Regions from separate parts of the Micromonospora sp. NPDC005305 genome, predicted to be linked through region 1. Evidence: riboswitches for the same ligand, from Rfam matches in the RefSeq annotation. Region 1 holds a riboswitch; each other region holds the start of a gene.
The links. Region 1 has a riboswitch for cyclic di-AMP ahead of ABZS80_RS16710 (C39 family peptidase). Riboswitches for the same ligand answer to the same signal wherever they lie in the genome.
Positions count from the first base shown of each region.

Region 2: it holds a riboswitch for cyclic di-AMP, as region 1 does, so the genes downstream of both, ABZS80_RS20865 (hypothetical protein) here and ABZS80_RS16710 (C39 family peptidase) in region 1, are expected to answer to the same signal.
Region 3: it holds a riboswitch for cyclic di-AMP, as region 1 does, so the genes downstream of both, ABZS80_RS04695 (NlpC/P60 family protein) here and ABZS80_RS16710 (C39 family peptidase) in region 1, are expected to answer to the same signal.
Region 4: it holds a riboswitch for cyclic di-AMP, as region 1 does, so the genes downstream of both, ABZS80_RS18790 (hypothetical protein) here and ABZS80_RS16710 (C39 family peptidase) in region 1, are expected to answer to the same signal.

Region 1 is NZ_JBEXGL010000008.1:256,335-263,337, reverse strand. It holds gene ABZS80_RS16715 (hypothetical protein) at 1-774, shown strand, start outside; cyclic di-AMP (ydaO/yuaA leader) riboswitch at 1,090-1,232, shown strand; gene ABZS80_RS16710 (C39 family peptidase) at 1,431-2,273, shown strand; gene ABZS80_RS16705 (alpha/beta fold hydrolase) at 2,378-3,130, shown strand; gene ABZS80_RS16700 (CDP-glycerol glycerophosphotransferase family protein) at 3,139-4,836, opposite strand; gene ABZS80_RS16695 (bifunctional cytidylyltransferase/SDR family oxidoreductase) at 4,859-6,370, opposite strand; gene ABZS80_RS16690 (ABC transporter ATP-binding protein) at 6,507-7,003, opposite strand, start outside.
Region 2 is NZ_JBEXGL010000012.1:63,509-70,511, forward strand. It holds gene ABZS80_RS20830 (LuxR C-terminal-related transcriptional regulator) at 1-214, shown strand, start outside; gene ABZS80_RS20835 (thioredoxin domain-containing protein) at 227-778, opposite strand; gene ABZS80_RS20840 (BON domain-containing protein) at 882-1,559, opposite strand; gene ABZS80_RS20845 (hypothetical protein) at 1,762-2,166, opposite strand; gene ABZS80_RS20850 (STAS domain-containing protein) at 2,604-2,963, shown strand; gene ABZS80_RS20855 (SRPBCC family protein) at 3,091-3,543, shown strand; gene ABZS80_RS20860 (hypothetical protein) at 3,626-4,135, opposite strand; gene ABZS80_RS20865 (hypothetical protein) at 4,252-5,334, opposite strand; cyclic di-AMP (ydaO/yuaA leader) riboswitch at 5,339-5,470, opposite strand; gene ABZS80_RS20870 (cation diffusion facilitator family transporter) at 5,614-6,528, opposite strand; gene ABZS80_RS20875 (AAA family ATPase) at 6,619-7,003, opposite strand, start outside.
Region 3 is NZ_JBEXGL010000002.1:317,754-324,756, reverse strand. It holds gene ABZS80_RS04705 (NlpC/P60 family protein) at 1-133, shown strand, start outside; gene ABZS80_RS04700 (peptidoglycan recognition family protein) at 207-2,204, opposite strand; cyclic di-AMP (ydaO/yuaA leader) riboswitch at 2,446-2,581, shown strand; gene ABZS80_RS04695 (NlpC/P60 family protein) at 2,595-3,632, shown strand; gene dcd (dCTP deaminase) at 3,704-4,282, opposite strand; gene ABZS80_RS04685 (pyridoxamine 5'-phosphate oxidase family protein) at 4,361-4,906, shown strand; gene ABZS80_RS04680 (zinc metalloprotease) at 4,995-5,978, opposite strand; tRNA gene ABZS80_RS04675 (tRNA-Gly) at 6,203-6,276, shown strand; gene ABZS80_RS04670 (winged helix-turn-helix domain-containing protein) at 6,570-7,003, shown strand, end outside.
Region 4 is NZ_JBEXGL010000010.1:109,014-116,016, forward strand. It holds gene ABZS80_RS18785 (carbonic anhydrase) at 172-837, shown strand; gene ABZS80_RS18790 (hypothetical protein) at 905-1,924, opposite strand; cyclic di-AMP (ydaO/yuaA leader) riboswitch at 1,928-2,059, opposite strand; gene ABZS80_RS18795 (YibE/F family protein) at 2,214-3,539, opposite strand; gene ABZS80_RS18800 (metal-sensitive transcriptional regulator) at 3,605-3,904, opposite strand; gene ABZS80_RS18805 (heavy-metal-associated domain-containing protein) at 4,008-4,217, shown strand; gene ABZS80_RS18810 (hypothetical protein) at 4,253-5,233, shown strand; gene ABZS80_RS18815 (heavy metal translocating P-type ATPase) at 5,248-7,003, shown strand, end outside.

The sequences.
Region 1 (7,003 bases):
CCGCAGACCGTTCTCTACCACTTCCTGACCGAGGTCCCCGAGGCCGCCGCGATCTGGTCGGCCCTGCTCCTGCTCGCCCTGGGCCTGCTCGCCGTGCTGGTCGCCCGCCCGGAGCGGGAGGGCGCCTCCGATCCGGTCCCCGACCCGGCCGCCCAGGAGGCCGCCCGCCGGGCCGACCTGCGCCGCTACGCCGACGAGGTGGCGGTGGCCGCCGCCGGTGCCGGGCAGACCGCCCGGCGGCGCCGGGAGCAGTGGCTCACCGCCCAGGACGAGGCCGAACGGGCCTGGCGGGCGTACGACGAGGCGGAGGGCGCCGCCCGCCGCTTCGCCACGGCCGCCGCCCTGCCCGCGCCGCAGACCCCGCGGACACCGGCCGAGTACGCGGCCCGGGAGCGCTGGCTGCACCACGCCGCGATGACGGCGCACTGGCGCGGTGACCTGAGCGCCCGGCAGCTCGCCGACGTGCTGGCCCACCGCAACGGGTGGGACCCGCGCCGGCACCCGGCCGAGCAGGAGATCGTCCTGGCCCGGGCGGTACGCGAGAGCCGCCGGGCGGTGTGGGCGGCGGCCGCCGAGCGGGAGCGGCGAGCCTGGCGGGACGCCGAGCTGGCCGCCGAGGCGGCGCGAACCCTGTCCGCGGAGGCGTACGCCGCCACCGGGGCCCTCCGGCCCACTCCCGCCGACCGGGCCACCGCGGCGCGGACCCCGGTCCCGGCGCCCTCCGCCGTGCCGTCAGCGGCAGCTCGCGCCACGGCGGCACCCCGCCCGGCCTGACCCCCCAGACCAAACCGGGTCGGCCGAATCGTTATCCGAATTTGGTGAGTCCGGTCACCGGCCTTCCGGAAACGGTCATCGGGGGCACGGGGGGCGATCGATCGCCGCAATTCCGGCTCGGTCGCCACCGGATGTCCGCTTTCCGCCGCGCGGCGCCGCCGTAACTGCTCGTCCCATTGAGCGAAGTGAGTGACCAACTGTTCCGATATCCGTAGTCCTGCACGAGGTTTGCGCAGGTGGGAGCACTTGGCAGGCTGCATACCCACCGGTAGTGTCGGCGCGTCCGGAGCGGTTTCCGATCGCAAGTGGCGACGCCGCGCCGACCCGCCTAATCGTGTTCTCACGAACCGGGGACCCACAGCAACACCGGGGTGAATCCGCGGGCCCACGGCCCGTGGTAGGGCGTACTTCCCGCCCGAATCCGTCAGCTAACCCGGGCGGCGGCCACGGAAGGAGTGCCATTCCTCGTGCTCACCACCCCCCGCTCGTCCCCCCGCCTCCACGGCATCGTGGTGCCGGCGCTCGCCTGACGGCGAGCGGACCCGGCTACCGCCCCAACCGCCCGGCCCCCCGGGCGCTCCCCTTCCGCGGCGACCCGCCCCGCCAGCGCGCGTGAGTTCCTCCGCGCGTCGGGCCGGTGTGCCGCGCACGCTCCCGTGGAGGAACCCGTGAAGCATCACCTGAAGCGTCAGCTGCGGCGTCTCGTGACCGAGCGCCCGTACCAGATCATCGCCGGCTCGGCCGCGGCGCTCGTGCTGGCCGGCGGCGCCGGCACCGCCCTCACCGCGACCGACGAGGACCCGGTCCACCAGGAGAACACCGCCGCGGTCGCCGAGCTGGGCTCGCGGCTCGGTGAGGTCGCCAGCCGGGGCGAGGCCCGGGCCGCCCTCCCGGCGCCGTCCGTCTCGCCGAGCGCGTCGCCGTCGGCCGCGAAGGCCGCGGCCAAGGCCACCACCGACCCGGACACCACCCGGAAGGCGAAGCCGAAGCCGCCGTCGACCAAGGTCCTCGACTACGACTACGAGGCGCAGAACCAGTACTGGAACTGCGGCCCGGCCGCGGTCCGGAACGCGCTCAGCGCGAGCGGCGTCGAGACCACCCAGGAAGCGATGGCCGGCCCGCTCGGCACCACCGAGAGCGGCACCAACTCGGCCGAGGACACCACCCGGGGCCTGAACCAGATGGTCAAGGGCAACCCGTACCGGACCCACATGTTCGGCGGCTCGGCGAGCCCGGCCGAGATGGACCAGCTCCAGGCGGACGTGGTCAAGGCGATCACCGACGGCCGGGGCGTGGTGGTCAACGTGGCCGGCGACGCCACCGACACCGACGGTGGCTGGCACTCCTTCCCGGGCGGCCACTACATCGCGGTGGTCGGCTACAAGAACGGCGGCCGGACCGTCCGGATCGCCGACTCGGCGAACCCGGCGCTGCCCGCGTACTGGGTCAGCACCATCGACCTGGCGAACTGGGCGGCCACGCGCGGCTACTCCGCCTGATCGCACCTCTTCCCGTCGGGCACCGGCTCCACCGAGCCGGTGCCCGACGTCGTCGTGCCGGCTGCTCTCGCGCGTCGTGTCCGTCCGGTGGCACACTGCGCCCTATGGGCGACGCGACGGGTACCCGCCATCTGCTGTTGCTGCACGGCATGGGCGCCACCGGTGAGGTGTGGCTGCCCTGGGCGCCGCTGCTGGAGCGCCACTGGGCGGGGCGCTGGCTCGCCCCGGACCTGGCCGGGCACGGCTGGTCGCCCCCGCTGCCGGAATACTCCTTCGACGCCCTGGCCCGGCGGGTGGTCGAGGGACTGGGCCCGGTGGCCGAGCGGCTGGGCCCCCGCGACCGGCTCGTGCTGCTCGGCCACTCGCTCGGCGGGGTGGTGGCGCTGGCGCTGGCCGCGCGGTCCCGCCGCCTGCCCGTCGACGCGGTGGTCGGGCTCGGCATCAAGGCCGTCTGGTCCCCGACCGATTTGGAGAAGGCCCGCGAGCTGGCCGCCCGCCCGGTGACCTGGTTCGCCACCCGGGACGAGGCGGCCCGCCGCTACCTGCGGGTCTCCGGGCTGGCCGGGCTGTTCGCCCCCGACCACCCCGTGGTGGAGGCGGGGCTGCGCCGCGAGGACGGCCGGTGGCGGCTGGCCATGGACCCGGCCGCCTTCGCGGTGGGGGAACCTCGGCTGCCGGCGCTGCTCGCCGCCGTCGACGTCCCCGTGCTGCTGGCCCGTGGCGAGCAGGACCCGATGGTGACCGACGCGCAGCTCAAGGAACTGGGCGTCCCGGTCGCCACCCTGCCCGGCCTGGGCCACAACGCGCACGTCGAGGACCCGGCGGCGGTGCTCGCCCTGCTCGACGCGTACCTCTGACCGGCGGGTCAGGCGGCGGGGGAGGGGAGCGGCGAGCCCCGCCGCGGGGCGGGTGCGCTCCCGGCCGGCGCGAGCTGCCGGCGGGCGGCGTCGAGGAACACCTCGGCGTACGACTCGGGCGGGAAGTCGCCCAGGTAGCGGGCCCGGGTGGCCCAGCGCGCCGCGGCCTTCGGGTCGGTGTCCAGCAACCCGGTCAGCACGTCGTCCACGTTGGACATGTCCCGGCGCAGCACGTAGCCGGAGCCGGCCAGCGGGAACCGCTCGACGAAGTGCTCCCCGTCGACGCCCATGTCGGTGACCGCGTAGGGCTTGCCCGAGTAGAGCCAGTCCGAGATCACGCCGGAGACGTCCGACACCAGCGCGTCGGCCCGGTTGACGCACTCGGTCAGGGTCAGCTCGCGGCCGGCCGCCGCGCCCCACAGGTGGGCTCGCCCGGTCCTGGCCCGGTCGGCGGCGAGCAGCTCGGTGAGGCGGCCCAGCTGCCGCGCCGAGGCCGGGTTCTGGGTGGTGTACGGGTGGGCCCGCAGGATCACCGTCGCGCCCCGGTCGAGCAGCCGGCGGATCAGCGTCTCGGCCACCGGCAGCGAGCAGTAGTCGGCGTCGGCGTGGTGCCCGGTCCAGGTGGGGGTGTAGAGCACGGTCGGGTGGCTGAGGCCGGTGACCGGCTCCCGGCGTACCTCGATGGCCTCCACCTGGGGGCGGCCGACCACGACGAACTTCTCGGCGGGGATCTCCACGCCGGCCCGGGCGTACCGTTCGACGGCCGCGGGCCCGGCCACGAAGATCTTGTCGAAGATCGCCGAGACCGGGTTGGCGCTGGGCGCCTTGTCGCTGTCGCCGTGGTGCAGCTGCACGTGGGTGAGCTGCGAGAAGCGGATGCAGTGGCTGTTCTTCGCGCCGTGGTTGACGTAGAAGGCCGCGCGCAGGCTCGGCACCAGCGCCTCGTCCATGGTCTTGAGCGTGGGGCAGAAGACCACCGGCGCGCTGGTGGCCGCGGCCACGGCCGGCAGGAACTCGGGCTCGCGCAGCAGCACCAGGAACGGCCGGCCGATCCGCTCCAGGTAGGGCAGCCACATGGTGACCTGGTACTCGGAGCCGGGCGGGGCGGAGAAGTAGAGCAGGAACTCGGGCTGGTGCCGGCGCAGCGCCCGACCCACCGGGCCGCCGCCGGCCGGCGGCCGGAACCGGCGCCGGGCCAGGTCGAGGCCGACCGCGCCGCAGCCCGCCCCGACCAGCAGCGCGGCCACCAGGGCCACCCAGGCGGGCAGGGCCAGGCCGGCGGCGAGCGCCACGAGGGCGAGCAGCACCAGCAGCGCGTCGCCGAGCCGGGCGGCGATCAGCGGCGTCCAGGACCGGACCGGCAGGTTCGCCGCCCGGATCTCCAGCGCGCCGGCGTCGCGCAGCGGCCCGACCAGCAGCACCAGGCCGAGCAGGACCAGCGCGGTCGCCGCCAGCGCCGGGTCGAAGCCGGCGTCGAGCCGGCGGGCGTAGCCGACCAGGATGCCGGCGGCGACCAGCACCGACTCGGCGAGGCCGTCGGCGGTCGGCCGGACCCGGCGCTCCCAGGCGGCGGCGGCGAGCGCGGCGACCGCGACCGTCAGGCCCCAGCCGGTCGCCCCGGTGAGCGCCACGACGAGGAAGGCCAGCACCGCCAGCCCGGTGGTCAGCACCCGGGCGAGCAGCTTGCGGACCAGGTCACCACGCATCCGGCTCGTCCCGTCCCGCGGCTCAGGCGTCGATGCCGGTGGGCAGTGTCGACGACTGGTGCGCGCCCGGCTGGGCGGGCACCGCGGCGACCGGCTCGCCGGGGGCCCGGCGGACGTCGATGACCTGGCCGGTCAGCTCGGAGATCAGCACGTCCAGGGAGGCCTGGGCGACCGCCTCGGCGGAGAGCAGCGTGTGCTCCGGCTCCTCACCGAACGCCTTCGTGCGCATCGGGGTGGCGGTGCGCTCCGGGTTGACGCAGTTGACCCGTACGCCGAACTCGGCCCACTCGTCGGCGAGCGCCTGGGTCAGGTTGACCAGCGCGGCCTTGGTGGCCGAGTAGAGCGCGTAGCGCGCCCGGCCCCGGGTGTAGGAGCTGGAGGTGTAGAGGAGCAGCTGGCCCTTGGTCTGCTGCAGGTAGGGCAGCGACTGCCGGGCGATGGTGACCGGGCCGACGAAGTTGACGTGCAGGAGGCGGTCCATCGTCTCCTCGTCCATCTCCGCCAGGGCGCCCTTCTCCAGGATCCCGGCGGTGACCACCACGTGGTCGATCCGGCCGGTCGCCTCGAAGGCGGTCTTCAGCGCGGCGGAGACGTCCTCGGCCCGCTCGACGTGGGTGCCGGTGGTGGAGCGGCTGAACGGGAAGACCTGGGCGCCGTAGCGGCGGGCCAGCTCGGTGAGGTCGTGGCCGATGCCGTAGCTGCCGCCGAAGACCACGATGGTCCGGCCGGTCAGCTCCTCGGTGTAGCCGCGGTGGTCGCTCACCTTCGGCACCTGCGCGGCGGCGAGCTGGAAGAGCTTGTCCGCCAGGTGCACGTCGACCGGGTGGGTGACCTTGATGTTCTCGTCCGAGCCGTCGATCACCTTGATCGGCGTGCCGGGCAGGTAGCGCAGCACCACACCGCAGTCGTCGGTGGCGGCGAAGTCCGGGTCGCCCTCGGCCCGCCGGTACGCCTCGCGGATGGTCCCGGAGCGGAACGCCTGCGGGGTCTGGCCGCGGCGCAGGGTGGCCCGGACCGGGATGTCGGTGATGCACTCGTCCTGGTCGACCTGGATGATCGTGTCGGCGGACGGGATGGCCACGTCCACCGCGGCGTACGTCCAGAGCGCGTTCACGCACTCCCGCACGATCCGGGCGCTGACCAGCGGGCGCACCGCGTCGTGGAAGAGGATGTTGACGTCGCCCTCGCCGACGGCGTCCAGCGCGATCCGGGTGGTGTCGTTGCGGGTGTCACCGCCCTCGATCACCTTGCTGACCTTGCGGAAGCCCGCGTTGGCGACGATGCGCTCGGCGTCGGGCACGTGGCCGGCCGCCATCAGCACGATGATCTCGTCGATCTCCGGTGCCGCCTCGAACACGGCCAGGGTGTGCTCGATGATCGGCTTGCCGGCGATCTTCAGCAGCTGCTTCGGGATGCCCAGCCCGAGGCGCGTCCCGGTCCCCCCGGCGAGGATCACGGCCACCGTCCGCGAGGGGCGCCAGGGAGCCGGGCTCGCCGGCGCGGCGTCCGGTGCGGGGGTGCGGTCCTGCGTCATTGCCGTTCCTCACTTCTGCGGGGGTTTGTGGTTCGGTGACCGGGTGGTGAATTTTGGTCGTCGCCGAGGGAAACCTTAACGCGTACGACGGAGCGCACCGACCCGGGCGAGCCCGGAACCGGTGCGCTCCGGACGGCTACTTCTGGTTCTCGTAGGCGTCGCACACCTCGTCGGTGGGGCCGTCCATCTTCAGGACGCCGCTCTCCAGCCAGATGGTCCGCTCGCAGGTGTCCCGGATCGAGCCGATGGAGTGGCTGACCAGGAAGACGGTGCCGGCGCTGTCGCGCAGCTCCCGCACCCGCTGCTCGCTGCGGGCCCGGAACTTGCGGTCACCGGTGGCCAGCGCCTCGTCGATGAGCAGCACGTCGTGCTTCTTGGCGGAGGAGATGGCGAAGCGCAGCCGCGCGCCCATGCCCGAGGAGTAGGTGCGCATCGGCAGCGAGGCGAAGTCGCCGCGCTCGTTGATCCCGGAGAACTCGATGATCTCCGGCGCCAGCCGCTTGACCTCTTCGGGCGCCATGCCCATGGCCAGGCACCCGAGCACCACGTTGCGTTCGCCGGAGAGGTCGTTGAGCAGGGCCGCGTTCACGCCGAGCAGCGACGGCTGGCCCTGGGTGTAGACCGCGCCCCGGG
Region 2 (7,003 bases), on a different contig from region 1:
CGGCCCGGAGCGGACCCTGGACGAGCCGCTCACCGAGCGGGAGCTGACGATCCTGCGCTACCTGCAGAGCATCCTGTCCAACGTGGAGATCGCGGGGGAGCTGTCGCTGTCGGTCAACACGGTGAAGACCCACGTGCGCAACATTTACCGCAAGCTCGACGCGACCCGCCGGCGGGAGGCCGTCCGGCGGGCGCGCGAGCTGCGGCTGATCTGACCGCGACCGGGTTCAGGCGTCCGCGGCGGCGTCGACGGCGGCGAGCAGATCCGCCAGGTCGTACCCGCCCTCGTGACGCACCTCGTTGACGAAGAGCGTCGGGGTGCCGTCGACCCCGCTGCGGATGCCGCCGACGAAGTCCTGCCGGACCCGGTCGGCGTGGGCGTGACGCCCCACCTCCGCGCCGACCTCGTCGGGCGGCAGCCCGAGCTGCTCCACGCCGAGCGACAGGTGCACCGGGTCGAGCTGGTCCTGGTGCTCGTAGAGCCAGTCGTGCATCTCCCAGAACCGCCCCCGCCGGCCGGCGGCCTCGGCCGTCTCGGCGGCGCTTTCCGCGTACGGGTGGACGTTGGCGATGGGGAAGTGCCGGTAGACCAGCCGGACGGTGTCGGCGCGCTGGCGCAGCACCTCGGCCAGGTTGGTGTGGGCGGCCCCGCAGAACCGGCACTGGAAGTCCCCGTACTCGACGAGGGTGACCGGCGCGTCGGCCGGCCCGCGGGTGTGGTCCGTCCCGGTGACCGGGAGCCGCAGCCGGGCGGTGGTGACCTGCAGTGGCGTGGTCATCGGGCCATCACCCGCCGATCCGGCGTGGCGTTCGGATCAGTCATGGTTCCCAGCCTCGCCCACGGCGGGGTGAGCCGGGATCACCCGGCCGGGGTGGTCCGCCTCAGCGGCCGATCGTCACCTCGTTCCGTACCTCCCGGATGCCGGGCGCGTTCCACACCACCCGTTCGATCTCCTCGCGCTCGCCGGCCGAGTGGACCAGCCCCTCCAGCAGCACGGTGTCGCCGTGCACCCGGACGCTGATCCCCTCCGCCTCGGTGGCGCCGTTGCGGGCCAGCGCGTCCACGATCCGCTCGGCCAGGTCGCGACCGTCGGCGCGGGCGCTCGGCCGCACGGTGATGCCGTTGCTCACCCCGCGTACGCCGGTGAGGCGGGCGACCGAGCGTTCGGCGGCCCGGCGCTGGTACTCCCACTCGACCTCGCCGTGCAGGGTGACCCAGCCGTCGGCGACGGTCACGTCGAGCGCCTCGATCGGCACGAACGCGTCCCACTCCAGGGCGCGGCTCGCCGCGGTGGCGATCTCCGGGTCGCTCTTCTCGGCCGAGGTGGCGATCCGGACGGCGATGTCGTTGGCGACCGCCCGCACCCGGGGCACCCGGTGGGCGGCCCGCTCGGCGGCCCACTTCCTGGCGTAGCTGTCCACGGAGCCGACCAGCGTCACCACCCCCTCGGTGACGGTCACCCCGATCTCGTTGGTGCGTACCCGGGGCTCCCAGGTCAGCTCGTCGAGAACGGCGGACTGGATCTCCTGGTCGGTGCGGGTGGTCGTCGCGGTGGCCATGGTGGCTTCCTCCCGGGGCTCGGTTCGCGGTTCGCCGGGCTCCGCCGGCACGGAGTCCCGCAACCCCGATCCTGCGCGCGTCCCGGGTGACCCGCCCTCACCCGATGCGGGTGGGCCGATCTGCACGGGGCCGCTCACCTGGCCGCGAACAGCGCGGTGGCCGCCCCCGACGCCGGGGGGCGGCCACCGTCGCGTGCCGGGCTCAGCCGTCCAGGCCGGCGGGGGAGTTGGGACGGTCGACGTCGACGAACTCGATCTCGTCGACGTCCCGCTCGCGGCTGCCGGCGGCCCGCGCGGCGGTGCCGGCGGCCCAGCCGATCGCCGCGCCGGCCAGCGCCGCGGCGATCAGCAGCGTCCAGGGCAGCGCCGGCCGGCGGCCGGCGAGCGCGTCGAAGGCGAGGCTGGCCCGGCGGCGGGCCTCCTCGGCGGCGGAGCCGACCAGGTCGGTGGCGTCGTCGGCGAGGCCGGAGGAGTTGCGGCGGGCCGACCGGGCGGCGTCCCGCACGCTGTCGCCGGCGGAGCCGGCGGCGGAGAGCAGGTGCTGCCACGCCTGGTCGGCGACCCGCTCGGGCTTGCTGCGGCGGTCCAGCAGGGTGGATCCGAACATCGTGTTACCTCCTCGGGGTGCCGAAGTCCGGCGGCCAGATCGGACTCCGGGTGTCATCCGGCGCGTGACGGTTCGCTCACCGGGGCCAGTGCCCGCACCGGAGCCGGCGCAAACCCACCGGCGCGGGCCGGGTCGCGCCCGATCGGCGCGGCACCGGACGAACCACGCGAACGCGCCGGGGGCGGGTGCCACCCGGGCGTGCGCCCGCCCGCTACCCTGGGTCGGCGGATCGGCCGGGCCCACCCGGCCGATCGACCGGTGGGGACCCCGCGCCGCGGGGAAAATAGGAGCCCGAAGGTCCGGATTGGGATGCCCAGGTGTGCCCAGTACGCGAATTGCTCATCCCGAGGGGTGGCGACCGAGGCCGTCGGAGGAATACTCTCGGTCGCGGCCCGCGTACTGATGAGGCGCCCGTACGGGCGAGTGGAGGTGCTCGCGTGAGCCTGTCGATCGTGAAGTCGGTGCTGCCGGGTGGTGTGGTCCAGATCGCCCCGCGAGGGGAGATCGACGTCGACACCGCGTACGAGGTGCGGGAAGCGATCGCCGAGGTGCTCGCCAAGGGCCGCCCCTCCCGGATCGAGCTCAACATGCGGCTCGTCACCTTCATCGACTCGGTCGGCATCAGCGCCATGGTCGCCGGCTTCCAGACCTGCGAGGTCAGCGGCGTGAAGCTGGTGGTCACCGAGCCGAGCCGATTCGTGCACCGGCAGCTCTGGGTGACCGGCCTGCTCGGCCTCTTCGGCGCGCCCGAGCCCTGGTTCGCCGACAGCACCCCCCAGGTGCTCCCCGGCGCCTGATCGCCCACCTCCCGCTGATCCACTCCAGCTCGCCGACCTGCCCCCGGGCCGGCGACTTTTGACCCGTTGCCAGCCCGGCTCCGGTACGGGACGATCGTGCGGACCCACGACGGCGAGGGGGTGCCGCTTGCTCAGCAGCGACAGCTTCAGCTACACCGTGCAGGCCCGGTGCACGAGGGCCCACGCGGTGGCCCTGCTCGGCGACCTGAGCCGGCAGGGCGAGCTGCATCCGCTGATCGTCCGGGTCCGCCAGCTGCCGGCCCGCCCGGGGGCGCTGGCCAGCTACGCGATCACCGACCGGCTGGCGCTCGGCCCGCTGCACTTCCCGGTCACCTACCAGGCGGACGTGCTGGTCGCCAACGAGGACGAGGTCGTGACCGTGGCCCGGCAGCAGCCGGCCACCACGGTGCGCAACCACACCCGGCTGCGCGACGAGCCCGACGGGGTGGTGCGGATCGACGTGGAGATCACCCTCTCCGCACCGGCGCCGCTGTTCGGCTACGCCTTCCGGCAGGCCCGGGCGGCCCACCTGGGCCTGGCCAGCCGGCTCGGCGCCACCCTGGAGGGGCAGCTGCCCTGACCCGGCCGCGCCGCCGGCGGGCGACCGGGCTCAGCCACGCCGCCGAGCTGGCTCGGCCATGCCGCCGCGGCGGCGGCCCGGCTCAGCCACGCCGCCCCGTGGCCACCGGTCGGCGGGCCGCCGGCCGGGCCGGCCGCAGGCGCCCCCACGGCTTGTAGGTGGACAGCACCGTCACGACGAGCAGCAGCGTGCTGGAGGCGGTCGGCGCGACCACCAGGTCGACCCGCAGGTGGTCGTCGGCCGCCCCGGCCAGCTCACCGAGGTGCCGGACCCGCGGGGTGAGCAGGAGCAGCACCAGCGTGAGCACCACGGTGGTGACGGCGAACTTCACCAGCACCCAGCGCCAGCGCAGCAGCCCCCACGGGGTGAGCAGCGCGCTGGCGAGCCCGACCAGCCAGACGAGCACGCTCAGCGGGGCGAACAGCCAGGTGACCAGCAGCGCGGCGGCCGGGTAGACCACCTCGGGGTCGGCCCCGCGCAGCCCGGCCACGCCGAGGGCCAGCAGCACCAGGTCGGCGCCGAGCCACCCCAGCGAGGTGACCAGGTGCAGGGTGAGCAGGGCCTTGCGTCCGGCGGGGGAGAGTCGAGTCATGCCACCGATGCTCGGCCGTCGCGGGCGTCGCGTCGTGGGCCGCGCGGCGACACCCGGCGTACGTCGTGGGGCGTAGGCCGGGTGCCGCCGGGGCGCGGATCAGTACACCGAGCGGATCAGTACACCGACAGGTGCACGTGGTTGGTGTGGTCGCTGGACGGGTCGCCGTTGCCCCCGCTGTACGACTTCCAGCCGCTGCTGGGCAGCCAGATCCTCTTGAACCAGATCACGTAGAGCACGGCGAGCGCGTCGGCGTTGCGGATGAAGTAGGCGGCCAGGTTGTTGCCGTACGTCTTGTCGCCGCCGGTGGCCACGCCGCCGAAGCCGCCCTTCTGCGCGGCGAAGTCGCAGGCCCGCCCCTTCGGGTGCTCGCCCGAGCCGCTGGGCCGGTGGCAGGAGACGTAGCGGGTGAAGCCGGCCGCCTTGGCCTGCTGGAGCGCGTGCAGGGTACGCGGGGTGATGCAGCCGTCGGCGGGGGTCGGGTCGTTGACGCTGCACGACTCCGACGGCCAGGAGCCGTCGGCGTTGCGCTTTGCCGGCTTGGCGTTGGCCGAGGAGGTGCCCTGCACGCTGCCGCCGCCGGTGCTGCCGGACGCGCGGTTGTTCGCCACCTCCAGGGCGCGTTCGGCCTGCTGCTTGCGCTTGGCCATCACGGCGACCTGCTTGCGCTGCTCTTGGATCTCACCGGTGAGCGCGGCCTGGGTGCGGGTCGCCTCGTCCCGGGTGTCGATGAGGTCGCGGAGGGCGCGGTCCTCGTGCGCGGCCACCTGCTCCAGCGCCGCCGCGCGGTCCATGAAGCCCTCGGGGCTGGTGCTGCCGAGCAGCGCCGCGGCCGTGCCCAGCCGCCCGGACCGGTACGCGACCCCGGCGATCTCGCCGACCTTGGCGTCCCGGACGGTCAACTCGTCGTTGACCGTCTTGAGCTGGGCGGTGAGCTGCTGTTGCCGGGTCACCGAGCGGTTCAGTGCGGTGCGTGCGTCCAGCCAGCCCTTGCTGGCCGCGTCGAGCTGGGCGCGCAGTGCCGGGGTGCCGCCCTCGTCGTCGCCGGGTGCGGCGGCGGCGAGCAGGCCGGCGGGGGAAGTCGCCGGAGCCGCGGAGGCCGGGGAGACCGGCGCGGTCACGACGCCGAGGGTGAGCGTCGCGACGAGCAGGGCCGCCAACCGGGCGGCCGTCCGTCGTACAGGTGCCACTGGGGGCATTCACGTGTCCTTCCGTCAACCGCCGACCGGGTTAGCTGACGGGTTCGGGACGGAAGATCCCTACCGCTGACGCGGATGCACCCCACGAACGTGGTTCCCCGGCTCGCCCGTGCGGGCGATTAGGCGCTGGCCACCGCGGGCGCCGGCGGGCGCCGCCCGGCGGGGGCCGCGATCGAGCCTACCGGCGCTGTGCCGGGCCGGCTCCGCTGGTGGGGGCCGGTGTCCCGGACAAAACCGGCACAGGTGCACAATAGCCACTTGGATTTAAGATTGTCCTAATTACCACTCGACCGCGCCGCACGCCCCGGGGGACGCTCCGGGTTCGATCTGCAACGTGGCGTGATCGATCGAGAAGTCCTCGTGCAGCGCGGCCCGGGCGGCCGTCAGCACCTCGCCGACCTCGGCGCCGGGCGTCATGGTGAGGTGCGCCGAGGCCACCTCCATGCCCGAGGTGAGCGTCCAGACGTGCAGGTCGTGCACCTCGGCGACGCCGGGCACCGCGGCCAGCCGGTCATGCACCGCGGTCACCTGGAGGTGCTCCGGGGCGGCCTGCACGAGGATCCGGACCGCGGCCCGACCGAGCCGCCAGGTGCGCGGCAGGATGAACAGCCCGATCGCCACGGCGACCAGCGGGTCGGCCCACCACCAGTCGGTGACCGCGATGACCAGGGCCGCGCCGATCACGCCGAGGGAGCCGAGCAGGTCGCCCAGCACCTCCAGGTAGGCCCCGCGCAGGTTGATGCTCTCCTCGGCGCCGGCGCGCAGCAGCGCGAAGGCGGCGATGTTGGCGAGCAGGCCGAGCACCGCCACGGCGAGCATCGGCCCGGCCAGCACCTCCGGCGGCTCGCCGAACCGGCGTACCGCCTCGACCAGGACGTAGACGGCCACGGCGCCGAGCAGCACCGCGTTGGCCAGCGCGGCCAGCACCTCCAGCCGGTAGAGGCCGAAGGTGCGCTGCGGGTCGGTGTCGGCGTGCCGGGTGGCGGTGATCGCGGCGAGCGCCATGCCGATGCCGAGGACGTCGGTGAACATGTGCCCGGCGTCGGAGAGCAGGGCCAGCGAGCCGGTGGCGAAGGCGGCCACCGCCTCGACCACCATCAGGGCGGTGAGCAGCGCGAACGCGCCCCAGAGCCGACCACGGTGACGCTGCGCCGCGTTGGCCACCGCGCCGCTGTGGTCATGACCTGCGCCCACGCCCACACCCTCTCGTCCACCGCCCCGGCCGGGCTCAATCTATGCTCACATCGCTATATGTGCAAGTGACAGCCGGGTGCGGCGCCGCCGTCACCCGACCGGGTCGAGTGTGGTGAGCCGCTGGGTGGCCCGGGAGAGCGCCACGTAGAGCGTGCGGACGCCCGACCCCGGATCGGCCCGGATCTCGCTCGGCGCGACCAGCACCACCCCGTCGTACTCCATGCCCTTGGCCTGGAGGCTGGTCACCACCTGGAGCCGGCCGCCCAGGTCGCCCAGCCAGCCGGCCACCTCGTCCCGGCGCGGCACCGGCGTGATCACGCCCACCGTGCCCTCGACCTCCGCCAGCAGCGCGCGCGCCGCGGCCGCGGTGGCGGCGGGCAGGTCGGCGGCCGGCACCGTCCGCTCGACGGGCGCCACCCCGGTCGAACGGACCGCGGTGGGCAGGGCGAGGTCCGGGTGTACGCGGCGGATCTCC
Region 3 (7,003 bases), on a different contig from region 1:
CGGCAGCGACCTGCACCACGTCGGGCTCTATCTCGGCAACGGCGTGATGGTGCACGCGCCACGGACCGGCAAGCCGGTCCAGGTGTCGAGCATCAGCACACAGCCGCTCGCCGGTTTCGTCCGGGTCACCTGACCCGCCCCCCAAGCGACGAGAAGGCCCCCGGTCCATTTGGACCGGGGGCCTTCGCCGTCGAACGTCGCCGCTGCTACCTGGGCGCGCCGATCGGGGACGGCAGGATCAGCACGTCGTCGAGGTTCGCGAACATGATCCGGTGGCCGAACTGGATCTGCACGTACCTGGTGTCGCCGCGGACCACCGTGCGGTCACCCGGGGCCGAACCGTCGAACGACACCGCCCGGTAGTACTCGCTCGGCAGGACGCCGCCGAGCGCGTACCGCTGGCCGGCCGAGAACGTGTACTGGAGCGGGGAGACGCCTTGGAACGGGATGGTGGCCGGGTAGGCCTCCTTCTCCGGGTAGGCCCGCCCGTACACCGGGATGGTGGCCTTGCCCGGCTTGGGCGTCACCACGAAGCCCGTCGACCATTTGGCCGTGGGCGCCGAGGCCGGGTTGAGGAACCAGGCCTTCTGGCCGAGGTACCAGATCGCCGTCCAGTCACCCTGCACGTCCGCCACGGCGTACGTCTGACCGGCCGAGGCGCGGGCGCCGTGGTCGGAGATGTACATCGTGTCCGGCGTGCCGTCCGGCCGCAGCCCGAAGTCGTTGACCAGCGGGGCGGTCGCGCTCGGCGCGGTGCGCAGGACCACCGCCGACGAGCCGCGCAGCGGGCACGGCGCGGCCGGCGGGGTGGGCTTCGGGACGCCCGGCGGCTGCTGGTTGCAACCGACGAAGGCGGGCTGGTTGGTGGCGAAGTCCGGGTCGATGGTGACCAGGCCGGTGTGCGCGTTCCCGAGGGACCGGAACGGCGCCTTCATGAGGTCGAAGTAGTGCGACCAGTCCCAGTACGGGCCCGGGTCCCAGTGCATGCCACGCACGGTCGAGGCGACGGTGCCCGGGACGTTGTCGTGGCCGATGATGTGCTGCCGGTCCAGCGGGATCTGGAACTTCAGCGCCAGGTGGCGGACCAGCTTGGCCGAGGCCCGGTACATCGCCTCGGTGTACCAGGTGCCGTGCCCGGCGAAGCCCTCGTGCTCCAGGCCGATGGACTTGGCGTTGACGTACCAGTTGCCGGCGTGCCAGCCGACGTCCTTGGCCTTGATGTGCTGGGCGACGTAGCCGTCCACCGAGCGCAGCGTGTAGTGCCAGCCCAGGTAGTCGGCCCGCTTCACCAGGTCGACGCTCGGGCCGAAGTAGCCCTCGGTGTCGTGGATGACGATGTATTCGATCTTCTGCTGGGCCGGCCGGTTGCCGAGGTCGTGGTTGCCGTAGTCGCCCGGGTCCGCGCTGAGCTGCTCGTAGGGGGCGGGAATCCACTCACAGGCCAGCCGGACCGGGCACTCCAGGCCGTCCGGCCGCTCGGCGCGGCGCAGCCCGAGCCGGTGCAGCCCCGACTGGTCCGGCTTCACCGCGGTGGCGGCCAGGGTCACCCGCTGGCCGTCGTCGGTGGTCCGCGCAGCGCCGAGGCCGAGCTGGTCGTAGACCTCGTCGGCGAAGGCCGCCGCCGCGTCCTCGGTGTCCGCGCCGGAGTAGCGGGCCACCGCGCCGTACCAGGCCGCCGGGTCGGTGGCGGCGCCGACCGGCGAGCCCAACTGCTTCTGGTACGAGGCGAGCAGCGCCGCCCCGCCCCGGATGTTCGCGGCCGCGTCGGTGCGTAGCGTCTCCTCGGCGAGGCCGGTGAGCGCCGCGGCGGCGTCGAGCGTCTGCAGGGACGCCTGCGGGAGCACGTCCTCCGCCGGTGCGGCCGCGGTGGCCGGGTCGAGGGTGAGCGGGCGCGAGTCGTCGCCCCGCGGGTCCTCGTCCTCGTCGACGTGGCCGCTGGCCGGGGTCGCGAGGACGTGCTGGGCGTCGGTGAGGTGCATCGGGCCGTAGCCGCCGCTGGTGCTCGGCTGGCCCGGGTGGGTGTCCCAGCGCGACTCCAGGTACGAGACGCCGAGCAGGACGCTCTGCGGCACGCCGTACTCCGCCGCGGCGGCGGCATACTGGTCCTGACGGTCGGTGCTGGGTTGGGCGCTGAGCGGTTGGGCGGCCACCGGGCCGGTTGCCACCAGTGCGGTGGCTGCCGCGACGGCTGCTGCCAGCAGCATCCGTCTGCCCGACGGTGGGGGTGAGAGGTGCATCGAACCTCCAGACAGGGATGGGGGTCACTGCGTCCCCACCCTCGCCCCGCGCACGGTCCGGGTCAATACCTTTCCGAGAGGTAATCTCCGCTGAAAGAATCTTTCGGGTACGGAGTGTCACGGCGTCTCGGGTTGCGGAACGATAACGGTGCTCTCTACTCTGGTCAATCGTCGGCCGCGAGCTTCACCGTCCAACCCGGGTGGTGACGGTCCGACACCGCCGAGTCGCCTCCGGGCGAGCCGGGGACCCAGGTACCTGGGGTGAATCCGCAGCCACTGCGGTAGGGCGCCTCCCTTCCCGCCCGAACCCGTCAGCTAACCCGGTAGGCGGCCAGGAAGAAGGAGTACGGAAGCCCGGTGGCACACCATGCCCCGCGGCCACCGTCGGTCCGGTCGGTCGACCGGTCGACGGCGGTGCCGCGTTCCCGCTGGTCCCGTTTCACCACCGCCCTCGCCGCCCTGGCGGGCACCGCCGTCGTCCTGACCGGCGGCGCCACGGCGGCACACGCCGAACCGTCGGTAGCCGAGATCGAGCGCCAGATCGACCAGGACTGGAACAAGCTCGAACCGATCATCGAACAGGTCAACGCCACCCGCGAGCAGCTCGCCGCCAAGCGGAAGCAGGCCGCCGCGCTGGGCAAGCAGATCGCCCCGCTCCAGGCCCGGGTGGACGCCGCCCTCGGTCAGGTGGGCGGGCTCGCCGCCGACGCCTACAAGGGCGACAACAACCTCTCCACCGTCAACGCGCTGCTGGGCAGCCGCTCCCCGAGCGAGCTGGTCGACGGCCTCGCCCTGCTCGACCGCTTCGCGAACCGCCAGCAGGAACAGGTGCGCGCCGTCGCCGAGCTGCGCGACCAGTTGGCCGCCAAGAAGCAGCCGCTGGACGAGATGATCACCGAGCTGTCGCGCACCGAGGCCCAGCTCGCGGCCAAGAAGAAGCAGATCGACGCCGAGATCGTCAAGCTCCAGAAGCTGCGCCTCAAGGTCTACGGCAACGGCGGCGGTGGCCCGCTGCGACCCGCGCCCTGCCCCGCCGGCTACCCCGGCGGTCCGGCCGGCACCGCGGTCAAGTTCGCCTGCGCCCAGATCGGCAAGATCTACGTCTGGGGCGCCGCCGGCCCGGACCACTTCGACTGCTCGGGCCTCACCATGGCGGCCTGGGCGAAGGCCGGCGTCTCGCTGCCGCACAACGCCCGGCAGCAGCACGACGTGACCCGGCGGGTGAGCCGGAGCGAACTGCGCGCCGGTGACCTCGTCTTCTACTACAGCGACCTGCACCACGTCGGCATGTACGTGGGTGACGGCTGGGTGGTGCACGCCTCCCAGTCCGGCAAGCCGATCACGATGAAGCGCGTCGACGACGGCCAGATCAACAGCTACGGCCGCCCGGGCTGAGTGGTAAGGAGGGGCCCCTTCTTAACGCCTCCGGTAGAGGAAGGGACCCCTCCTAACAGTCGCTCGGTGCTTCAGCGGGTTGGCCAGGTGCGCCAGTTCTGCCAGGAGCGGCTCGGGGTCGGGCCCCGCTGGCCCTGGTAGCGCGAGCCGTACACCGCCGAGCCGTACGGGTGCTCGGCCGGCGAGGAGAGCCGGAAGATGCACAGCTGGCCGATCTTCATGCCCGGCCAGAGCGTGATCGGCAGGTTCGCCACGTTGGACAGCTCCAGCGTGACGTGACCGGAGAAGCCCGGGTCGATGAAGCCCGCGGTCGAGTGGGTGAGCAGACCGAGCCGGCCCAGGGAGCTCTTGCCCTCCAGGCGCCCGGCGAGCTGGTCGCCCAGCGAGATCACCTCCAGCGTGGAGGCGAGCACGAACTCGCCCGGGTGCAGCACGAACGGCTGACCCTCGGGCACCTCCACCATCGAGGTGAGCTCGTCCTGCTGCACGGACGGGTCGATGTGGGTGTAGAGATGGTTGTTGAAGACCCGGAACAGCCGGTCCAGACGTACGTCGATGCTGGACGGTTGCACCAGCGTGGGCTCGAAGGGCTCCAGCGCGAGCGTGCCCGCCTTGATCTCGGAGACCAGGTCGCGGTCGGAGAGCAGCATCGGAACACCATAGCGACCGGTACGGGTGACCTGCGTGTCGCACTACATCTTCGTACACCTGTTCGATAGAATGTCCGCATGGCTTCCTGGTCCGAATTCGCCGCCGACGAGCCCCGACTCGCCGACGAGATCCGCCTCCTGTTGCAGCAGTACGGCCCGGGTTTCGGCTACCTCGCCACGGTCCGCGCCGACGGCGGCCCGCGCGTGCATCCGGTGTCCCCGGTCATCACCGACGACGGGCTCTGGTGCTTCGTCATCGACTCGCCCAAGCGCCGCGACCTCGAACGCGACGGCCGCTACGCGCTGCACTCCTTCCCGCCGGAGGAGAGCGACGACGAGGCCTACGTGGCCGGCCGCGCCCACCCGGTGACCGACCCGGCGACCGTCGCCCGGGTGGCCCGGATCGGCCGGGCCGCGCCACAGGGCGACTGGCGGCTGTTCGAGTTCACCGTCGAGGTGGCGATGCTGACCCGGCGCGACCAGGTGGCCCGCCCCGGCACCGGCCGGCCCGAGGTGCGCGTCTGGCTCGACCCGCGGGCCAACGCCCCGGCCCGGCGTGACCCGCTCGCCCCGGAAGGCCGGCGCGGCCGGCACGGCTTCGACACCCGCCGCCCGGCGGCCTGACTTCGTACCCGAGGGGCTCCTGCCCGAACAGAGCCGGCGCCGGCCCCGTCCGAGGACGGGACCGGCGCCGGCGTGCGCTGCGTGGCGGTCAGGCCGCGCGGTAGGCGTTCCAGGCGGTCAGCATGCGGCTCGCCTGACCAGCGGTGAACTGGTACATGCACGAGTCGTAGGTGTAGTCCATGAAGTTGGTGATCGGGTCCTTGCCCGTGGCGGTGCAGGTGTCGCGACCGGTCGGGCACTCGTAGGCCGGTGAGGCCTCGGCCGGAGTGTCGGAGACGCTGTCACCCGAGCCCGAGCAGCCGCCCTGGAAGGTGTGGTAGAGGTTCAGCCAGTGGCCGACCTCGTGGGTGCCGGTGTCGCCCTGGTTGTAGTTGGTCGCGGTGCCACCCGGCAGCGACTCGCTCAGCGCGACCACACCGTCCATGCTGTTCAGCTTGCGCTGCGGGAAGGTGGCCCAACCGAGCAGGTCGTCGCTCAGCTCGCCCAGGTAGAGGTTGAGCGTGTTCTTGCCGCCCTCGCGCAGCGAGGTCTTCATGGAGCGCTCGGCGGAAGAGCCCTCGACGATCGGGTACCAGGCGGCGTTGGTGACGTGGTGCACCTTGGTCAGCTGGAAGCTGAAGGCGGTCGCGGCGCCACCGGTGCCACCGCTGTACGCGTTGTTCAGCACGGCGATCTGCTGGGTCACCATCGAGTCCGGGATGTTGCCGCCGGCCCGGGTGCTGTCCCGCTGGATGACGTGAACCACGACGGGGATGGTCACGGTCGCCAGCGGGGTCGCTCCGGCGCCGACGCGGAAGTTCGCCCGCTCACGCAGGGCCGCCGTGAGGTCGGCGTCGCGCTCGCGGACCTGCTTGGCGGTCAGCTCGTTCGGGTCCAGCTTGGCGTGTCCGCCCTTCTTCACCCGCGCGTCCGAGTGGACGTCGGCCGGCTCGGCGCAGGAGCCGGACGGGGCGGCCGAGAAGGCCGAAGCTGCGGGGACGACGCCTACGGCGGCGGTGCTGAGCAGCAGCGCGAGGGTCGTCGACGCGACGCCGGCGGTACGCCGGGTCAGCAGGTTGGGACGAAGTCCCATGGGCCCACCTCTTTCTGCGGGCATGACAGGGGGTATGTCACGCCCGGTCGGAGAACGTGGAGGAGACGTTACATCCGATCGAAGGATTTGAGAACGACCATATGTTGCCGTGGGGAAACTTCCTGCTGGTAGTCCGGGGAGCGTCGCGCTCGGTCGATGCATCGGCGGCTGCGGGGGTGCCTGGGTGCAGGGAGGTGGTGACCTCCTGTACAGTGGTGCCGCCTGCGGGTGTAGTTCAATGGCAGAACATCAGCTTCCCAAGCTGACAGTGCGGGTTCGATTCCCGTCACCCGCTCCACGATCGAGGCCCTGGTCGGGACGCGAGTTCCAGCCAGGGCCTTCGGCGTTCCTCCGCCCAGGAGCACCCGATGGTCCATCCACGGGCCACTAGGCACGCTTCTTGCCCGCCTTCTTGCCCTTGGCCTTCGGTTTGTCCGAGGTGCCGGCCACCGCCTTCTGGCTTTCTTCCGTTCCGCCTCCACCGCGGCGCTCACCGCCTGGGCGAGGACCCGATCCGCCTCCGAGGTTGGTTCGGTGATACGTCAAAGACATAGCTTGGCCAAGAAGTGTTGGCCAAGCTATGTTGGGTCAATGTCGTCCGGTCAGAAGAAGCAACTCACCGACCCGCAGGCGCTGCGCGCGCTCGCCCATCCCATCCGGCTCAAGCTTCTCGAACTGCTCACCGTCGACGGTCCGGCCTCCGGGCGAAAGCTGGCCGATCGGACCGGCGAGTCCACGGCATCCATCAGCTATCACGTCGGCCAGCTGGCCAAGTGGGGCCTCGTCGAGCCCGCACCCGACCTGGCTGAAGGACGCGAACGGCCGTGGCGAGCAACCAGCCGAGGGATCACCTGGTCAGCAACCGGTGACGGGTCACCGGAGTTCGCCGCCGCCTCCCGGGCGCTGCGAGAGCAGTTCATCGCCCAGCGGCTCGCCGCCCTGGACTCATACCAACGCCACCAGGACGACTTCGACACCGCCTGGCAGGAAGCGGCCTGGGTCGGCGAAGACATCGGCTACCTCGA
Region 4 (7,003 bases), on a different contig from region 1:
GTCCTGTCGAGGCCGCTGCCGCGGCCGCCGTCAAGGTCCGGCCAACGTATGAAATCCGTATCACGTAAATCTTGACGTACCTTGGGCTGCGTGTGACCGTGGGTGCCGAGGCCGCCACCGTCGCAGGCCGGCTGACCAGGGCGTTTTCGCGCGAGGACGAGGTGAGGACCAGTGCCGACCACTCCCGAGCAGGCGCTCGCCGAGCTCTATGCCGGTAACCACCGGTTCGTCACCGGCGACCCGCGCCATCCCAATCAGGACGCCGGACACCGGGCGGCCGTCGCCGACGGCCAGCACCCGTTCGCCGTGATCGTCGGCTGCTCCGACTCCCGGCTCGCCGCCGAGATCATCTTCGACCGGGGTCTCGGTGATCTCTTCGTGGTCCGCACCGCCGGCCACACCGCCGGCCCCGAGGTGCTCGGCAGCGTCGAGTACGCGGTGACCGTGCTGGGCACCCCGCTCGTGGTGGTGCTCGGCCACGACTCGTGCGGCGCCGTCCAGGCCGCCCGCGAGGCGGTCCGCACCGGCACGTCGCCGTCCGGGCACCTGGGCGCCGTGGTGGACGCCGTCGCGCCCAGCCTGCTCCGGGCCGGCCGGGAGGGCGTCGAGGACCTCGACGGGATCGTCGACATCCACATCGCGCAGACCGTGGAGGCGCTGCTGGCCCGGTCCGCCGTCCTCGCCGACGAGGTGGTCGCCGGGCGGTGCGCGGTGGTCGGCCTGTCGTACCGGCTCAGCGCGGGCGAGGTGCGCAGGGTGGCCCAGGCCCCGGCCGGCACGCCGGCCGCCCAGGTGCCCGCACCGGCCGCGCCCGCGGACCCGGCGCTCGCCAACTGACGGCCGTCGGAAAACGTCGAAGGGGCCGGCCCGCGTGTCGCGGGCCGGCCCCTTTCGGTGTACGTCGTCAGAGCAGCGACATGTGCACGTGGTCGGTGTGGTCCGAGGGCCCGCTGTAGGACTTCCAGCCGGTGGCCGGGAACCAGATCTGCCGGTTCCAGATCACGTAGTAGATGCCCAGCCGGTCCGCGTTGCGGATGAGGAAGGCGGCGACGTTGTTGCCGTACATCCGCTGGTCCTTGGTGCGCCAGGAGGAGAAGCCGCTCTTCTGCAACGACCAGTCGCAGGCCCGGCCCTTCGGGTGCTCGAACGGCCCGCCGTTCCGGTGGCAGCCCACGAAGCGGTTGAAGCCGGCCCGCTTGACCTCCTTGTACGCGTGCAGCGTGCGCGGGGTGACGCAGCCCGAGGTGGTGGGGTCGTTCTCGCTGCACGACTCCGGCTTCCAGTCGCCGTCGGAGGTCCGGCCCGGGCCGACGCGGGCGACCGGCGAGGTGGCCGAGACCAGGCCACCGGTGAAGCCGATCCCACCGACCAGCTTCAGCGCCTTCTCCGTCTCGGCCTTCTCGCGGGCCATCGCGTTCTTCTGCTTCTCCTGCTCGCGCACCTCGACGTCGAGCGCGATCTTGGCCTGCTCGGCGCGGGTCTTCGCGGCGTTGATGGCGCCGAGCTTCTGCGCGTTCAGCAGGTTCAGCTCGTCGAGGGCGGCCGCCCGCCGGACGAACGAGTCGGGCGTGTTGCTCTCCATCAGCATGGCCATGGCGCCCATCCGGCCGGTCCGGTAGGACTGGGCCGCGATCTGGGCCACCTGCGGGCTCAGCGCGTCGAGCTCGCTCTGTGCCGCCTTCACCTCGAGGGCGAGCTGGAGTTGGCGCTTGCGCGACGTGTCCAGCTTCGACTTGGCCTGGAGGTAGGCCCGGTTGGCGGTGTCGATGGCCTCGGTGATGAGGGGGTCGTCGTCTTCGTCGGAGTGCCCCGAGGGGGTGGGGGTGCTCGGAGCGGCCGTCGCCGGGGTCGGCCCCACCAGCACGGTGAGCGCGGCCAGCGCAGCCACCACGGGGGTCAGCCAGCGGCGCAGGGGTGCCGTCACAGTGTTCCCTTCCGTCGGCCGCCGACCGGGTTAGCTGACGGGTTCGGGACGGAAGTGGCCCCTACCGCTCGCGCGGATTCACCCCATGTACCTGGTTCCCCGGCTCGCCCGCGGGCGATTGGGCGGCGGCACCGCTGGCGCCGGTGCGCGCCTTCGGCGGTGACCGGCAGCGAGGTTACCCGAGAGTCCTCCCCGGGTTCTACGTCCGGAAGCCGACCAATAGCGAGAATTCGTCCTCGCCCAGCGTGACCAGGATCGCGTTTGACATCTGTCATCACGCTGCGGAGTGTCACCATGCGGCCTCCGTGCTCCTGTCACCGCCGGACCACCCACCGGAGCGCCGGTCCGGCGCCCCACCGAGGGCCTCCAGCGCCTCGTCCCGCGCGACCGGCGGCCGTGGCGCGGGCGGGTCGGCCGGGCCCGCGGTGGTCCCGCGCCGCCCGGCGGTGGTGACCACCGCGGCCAGTCCGGTGGTCAGCGGTACGGCGGCGATCAGGCCGAGCGTGGCCACCGCGCTGCGGACGATCTCCTGGGCCAGGAACTCGCTGGTGAGGATCTGGCTCACCGGCCGGGAGTCGGCGACGAGCAGGAGCAGCAGCGGCAGCGAGGCGCCCGCGTACGCCAGCACGATGGTGTTGACCGTGGAGGCGATGTGCGCCCGGCCCACCCGGGTGGCGGCCCGGTAGAGCTGGCGTCGGGAGAGCGCCGGGTTGGCGTGGGCCAGCTCGGTGACCGTGGCGGCCTGGGTGACGGTGACGTCGTCCAGCACGCCGAGCGAGCCGATGACGATGCCGGCCAGCAGCAGGCCGTGCAGGTCCACGTCGCGCTGGAACATCGACAGGGTGGTCGCGTCCTCGCTGCCGAAGCCGGTCAGGTGGGTGGCGGCGGTGGCCAGGGTGCCGAGCACGCCGGTCAGCACCAGGCTGCCGAGCGTGCCGAGCACGGCCACCGAGGTCTGCGCGGTGATCCCGTGGGTCAGGTAGAGCACCACGAACATGATCAGCGCGGCGCCGACGATCGCCACCAGCAGCGGCGGCTGGCCCGCGCCGATCCCGGGCAGCACGAACCCGAGCAGGATGGCGAAGCTCGCGACCAGCCCGCCGAGCGCGGCCAGCCCGCGCCAGCGGCCGAACGCCACGATCGCCACGGCGAACAGCACCGCCAACCACGCCAGCGGGGTGCCGCGCCGGTGCTCGGCGATGTCGTAGGTCTTCACGGCCGGATCGGCCGGGTCGGTCAGCTCGACCAGGATCACCTTGTCGCCGACCTCGACCCGGGGCGCCCCGGGGCCGGCGGGCACCGGCGTCTCGACCTGCCGGCCGGCGTTCGGGCCCTGCTCGGCGGCGACGGTCACCGTCCCGCACGGGCCGGCGGACCCGCCGGGGCCACCCTCCGGTGCCTCCGGGGTCGGCGGGCAGGGCTCGGTCACCACCCGGGTCACCGTGCCGTGGTAGCGGGGCAGCGCGGGCGCGTCCGTCGGTTCCCGGTCCTGCCGGGGCCAGAGCACCAGCGCCGCGACGACGGTGATCAGGAAGAGCGGCACCACCGTCGCGACCAGGATCCGCCGGACCCGCGGCGGGGCGGGCGGAGCGGGACGGGTGTGGTCGGCGCCCATGGCGTTTCTCCCAACGGTTCGCAACGGGACACGTGGCACGCGGCCGGCGGGTTCACCCGGCCCGGTCAGCCCCGCTTCATGAGGCGGCCCACGGCGGCCATCATCTCGGTGGCCATCTCGTCGGCGCGGCCCTCGGCGGCGCCGTCGTGCATGCAGTGCCGGGCGTGCCCGTCGAGCAGGCCGAGGCCGACCTTGTCCAGCGCGGCCTGGATGGCGGAGATCTGGGTCAGCACGTCGATGCAGTAGCGGTCGTCCTCGACCATCTTCTCGATGCCGCGGACCTGGCCCTCGATACGGCGGAGCCGCGCGAGGAGCTGGTCCTTGCTGGCGGTGTAGCCCCGGGTCGGGGTCGTCGGTGCGGTCATGACGTCGAGGATAGCGTACCCCTCGGGGGTATGGTACGGTCCTCCCGTGGCCGATACCCACACCGGGTAACGGTAACGACAGCGGCGGAAGGGAAGAAGCGCGATGGTCACCACCACGTACCAGGTGCAGGGCATGACCTGCGGGCACTGCGTCAACTCGGTCAGCACCGAGGTGAGCGCGCTGCCGGGCGTCACCGACGTCCAGGTCGACCTGGCCTCCGGCCGGGTCACCGTCACCAGTCAGAGCCCGTTGGACACGGACACCGTCCGCGCCGCCGTCGACGAGGCCGGTTACGACCTCGCCGGGGCGTGACGGGTCCGCCGACCCGAAGGAACCGAGGTGCCCCGATGAACACGGCGACGAAGCTGAGCGGCTTCGCCCTCGGGCTCGCGGCGGTGTTCGGCACGGCGTACGGGGTCGGCCACCTGGCCGGCCCCGTCACCCCCGCCGCCGAGACCCGCCACGACGCCACCGACGCCGGCCACGACCCCGGCGGAACCGACCACGGTGACGGGGGCCACGCGGCCACCGCCACCGCCCACCTGCCCGGCGGGCTGCTCGTCTCCGACCGCGGCTACACGCTTCAGCCGGTGACCGCCCCCGCGGGCGAGTTCGCCTTCCGGATCACCGGCCCGGACGGCCGGCCGGTCACCCGCTACGACGTGGCGCACGACAAGCGCATGCACCTGATCGTCGCCCGCCGCGACCTCTCCGGCTTCCGGCACGTCCACCCGGAACTGGCCGCCGACGGCACCTGGCGGGTCGCCTCGCCGCTCGCCGGGCCCGGCGTCTGGCGGGCGTTCGCCGACTTCACCCCGACCGGCGGCGAGCCGCTCACCCTCGGGGTCGACGTCACCGTCCCGGGCGCGCTGGAGCACCGGCCGCTGCCGGCGCCGGTGACCAGCACCACGGTCGACGGCTACACCGTCACCCTCACCGGGGCCCCGCAGCCCGGCCGGACCAGCCGGCTCACCCTGACCGTCAGCCGGGACGGCCGGCCCGTCACCGACCTCCAGCCCTACCTCGGGGCCTACGGGCACCTGGTGGCACTGCGCCAGGGCGACCTGGCGTACCTGCACGTGCACCCGGAGGGCGCGCCCGGCGACGGGCGGACCCCGGCCGGGCCGGCGGTCACCTTCGCCGCCGAGGTGCCCTCCTCCGGCGCGTACCGTCTCTACCTGGACTTCCGGCACGGCGACGCGGTGCACACCGCGGAGTTCACCGTGCTGGCCGGGGACCAGGCCACGCCGGCGCCCGCCGCGCCGGCCCCCACGACCGCACCGACCCCGGACGCCGACCACGGCGCCCCGGGGCACGGGCACAGCTGACCGGAGGTGACGAGATGACATCCGCCCGGTCCCTGCCGGTCGCGCCGAACCTGATCGAGCTGGCGATCGGCGGCATGACCTGCGCCTCCTGCGCCGCCCGGATCGAGAAGAAGCTCAACCGGATGGACGGCGTCGAGGCCACGGTCAACTACGCCACCGAGAAGGCCACCGTCCGGTACGCCGACGAGGTCACCCCGGCCGACCTGATCGCCACCGTGGAGAAGACCGGCTACACGGCCGTCGTCCCGCCACCGCCCGCGCAGGCCGCCGAGGCGACCGCCGGGCCGGTGGACGAGCTGCGCGGGCTGCGTACCCGGTTGTGGGTGTCGGTCGTGCTGACCGTGCCGGTGATCGTGCTGGCCATGGTGCCGGCCTGGCAGTTCGACTACTGGCAGTGGCTGTCGCTGACCCTGGCCGCCCCCGTCGTGGTCTACGGCGGCCTGCCGTTCCACCGGGCCGCGTGGATCAACCTGCGGCACGGCGCGGCGACCATGGACACGCTGGTCTCGCTCGGCACCCTCGCCGCGTTCGGCTGGTCGCTCTGGGCGCTCTTCCTCGGCGACGCCGGCATGCCCGGGATGACCCACCCGTTCCGCTTCGACATCACCCGCACCGACGGGGCCGGCAACATCTACCTGGAGGCGGCGGCCGGGGTGACCGTGTTCATCCTCGCCGGCCGCTACTTCGAGGCCCGGTCCAAGCGCACCGCGGGCGCCGCCCTGCGCGCCCTGCTGGAGCTGGGCGCCAAGGACGTCGCGGTGCTGCGCGGCGGGCAGGAGACCCGGATCCCGGTGGACCAGCTCGCGGTCGGCGACCGGTTCGTGGTCCGCCCGGGTGAGAAGGTCGCCACGGACGGCGTGGTCGCCGAGGGGACGTCGGCGGTCGACGCCAGCATGCTCACCGGCGAGTCCGTGCCGGTCGAGGTCGCGCCGGGCGACGCCGTGGTGGGCGCCACCGTCAACGCCGGCGGCCGGCTGGTCGTCCGGGCCACCCGGGTCGGCGGCGACACCCAGCTCGCGCAGATGGCGAGGCTCGTGGAGCAGGCGCAGACCGGCAAGGCGGCCGTGCAGCGGCTCGCCGACCGGATCTCCGGTGTCTTCGTGCCGATCGTGATCGCCCTGGCCGCCGGCACGCTGGGCTGGTGGCTCGGCACCGGGGGCGGCACGACCGCCGCCTTCACCGCCGCCGTGGCGGTGCTGATCATCGCCTGCCCCTGCGCGCTGGGGCTCGCCACACCGACCGCGTTGCTGGTCGGCACCGGGCGGGGCGCCCAGCTCGGCATCCTGATCAAGGGGCCGGAGGTGCTGGAGTCCACCCGCCAGGTCGACACCGTCGTGCTGGACAAGACCGGCACCGTCACCACCGGGAAGATGACGCTTGTCGACGTGCTGCCCGCCGGGGGCGAGGACGCGGCCGACCTGCTCCGGCTCGCCGGCGCGCTGGAGGGGGCCTCCGAGCACCCGATCGCCCGCGCCGTCGCCGACGGGGCTGCCGAGGCGGGCCCGCTGCCCGCGGTGACCGGCTTCGCCAACGCCGAGGGCCTCGGCGTGACCGGCACGGTCGACGGCCGGGAGGTGGTGGTCGGGCGGCTCCGGCTGCTGCGCGAGCGCGGTCTCGACGTACCCGAGGAGGTCGTGCGGGCGGTCGCCGGCGCGGAGGCCGCCGGCCGGACGGCGGTCCTGGCCGGCTGGGACGGCCGGGCCCGCGGCGTCCTCGCGGTGGCCGACGCCGTGAAGCCGACCAGCGCGGCGGCCGTCGCCCGGCTCCGCG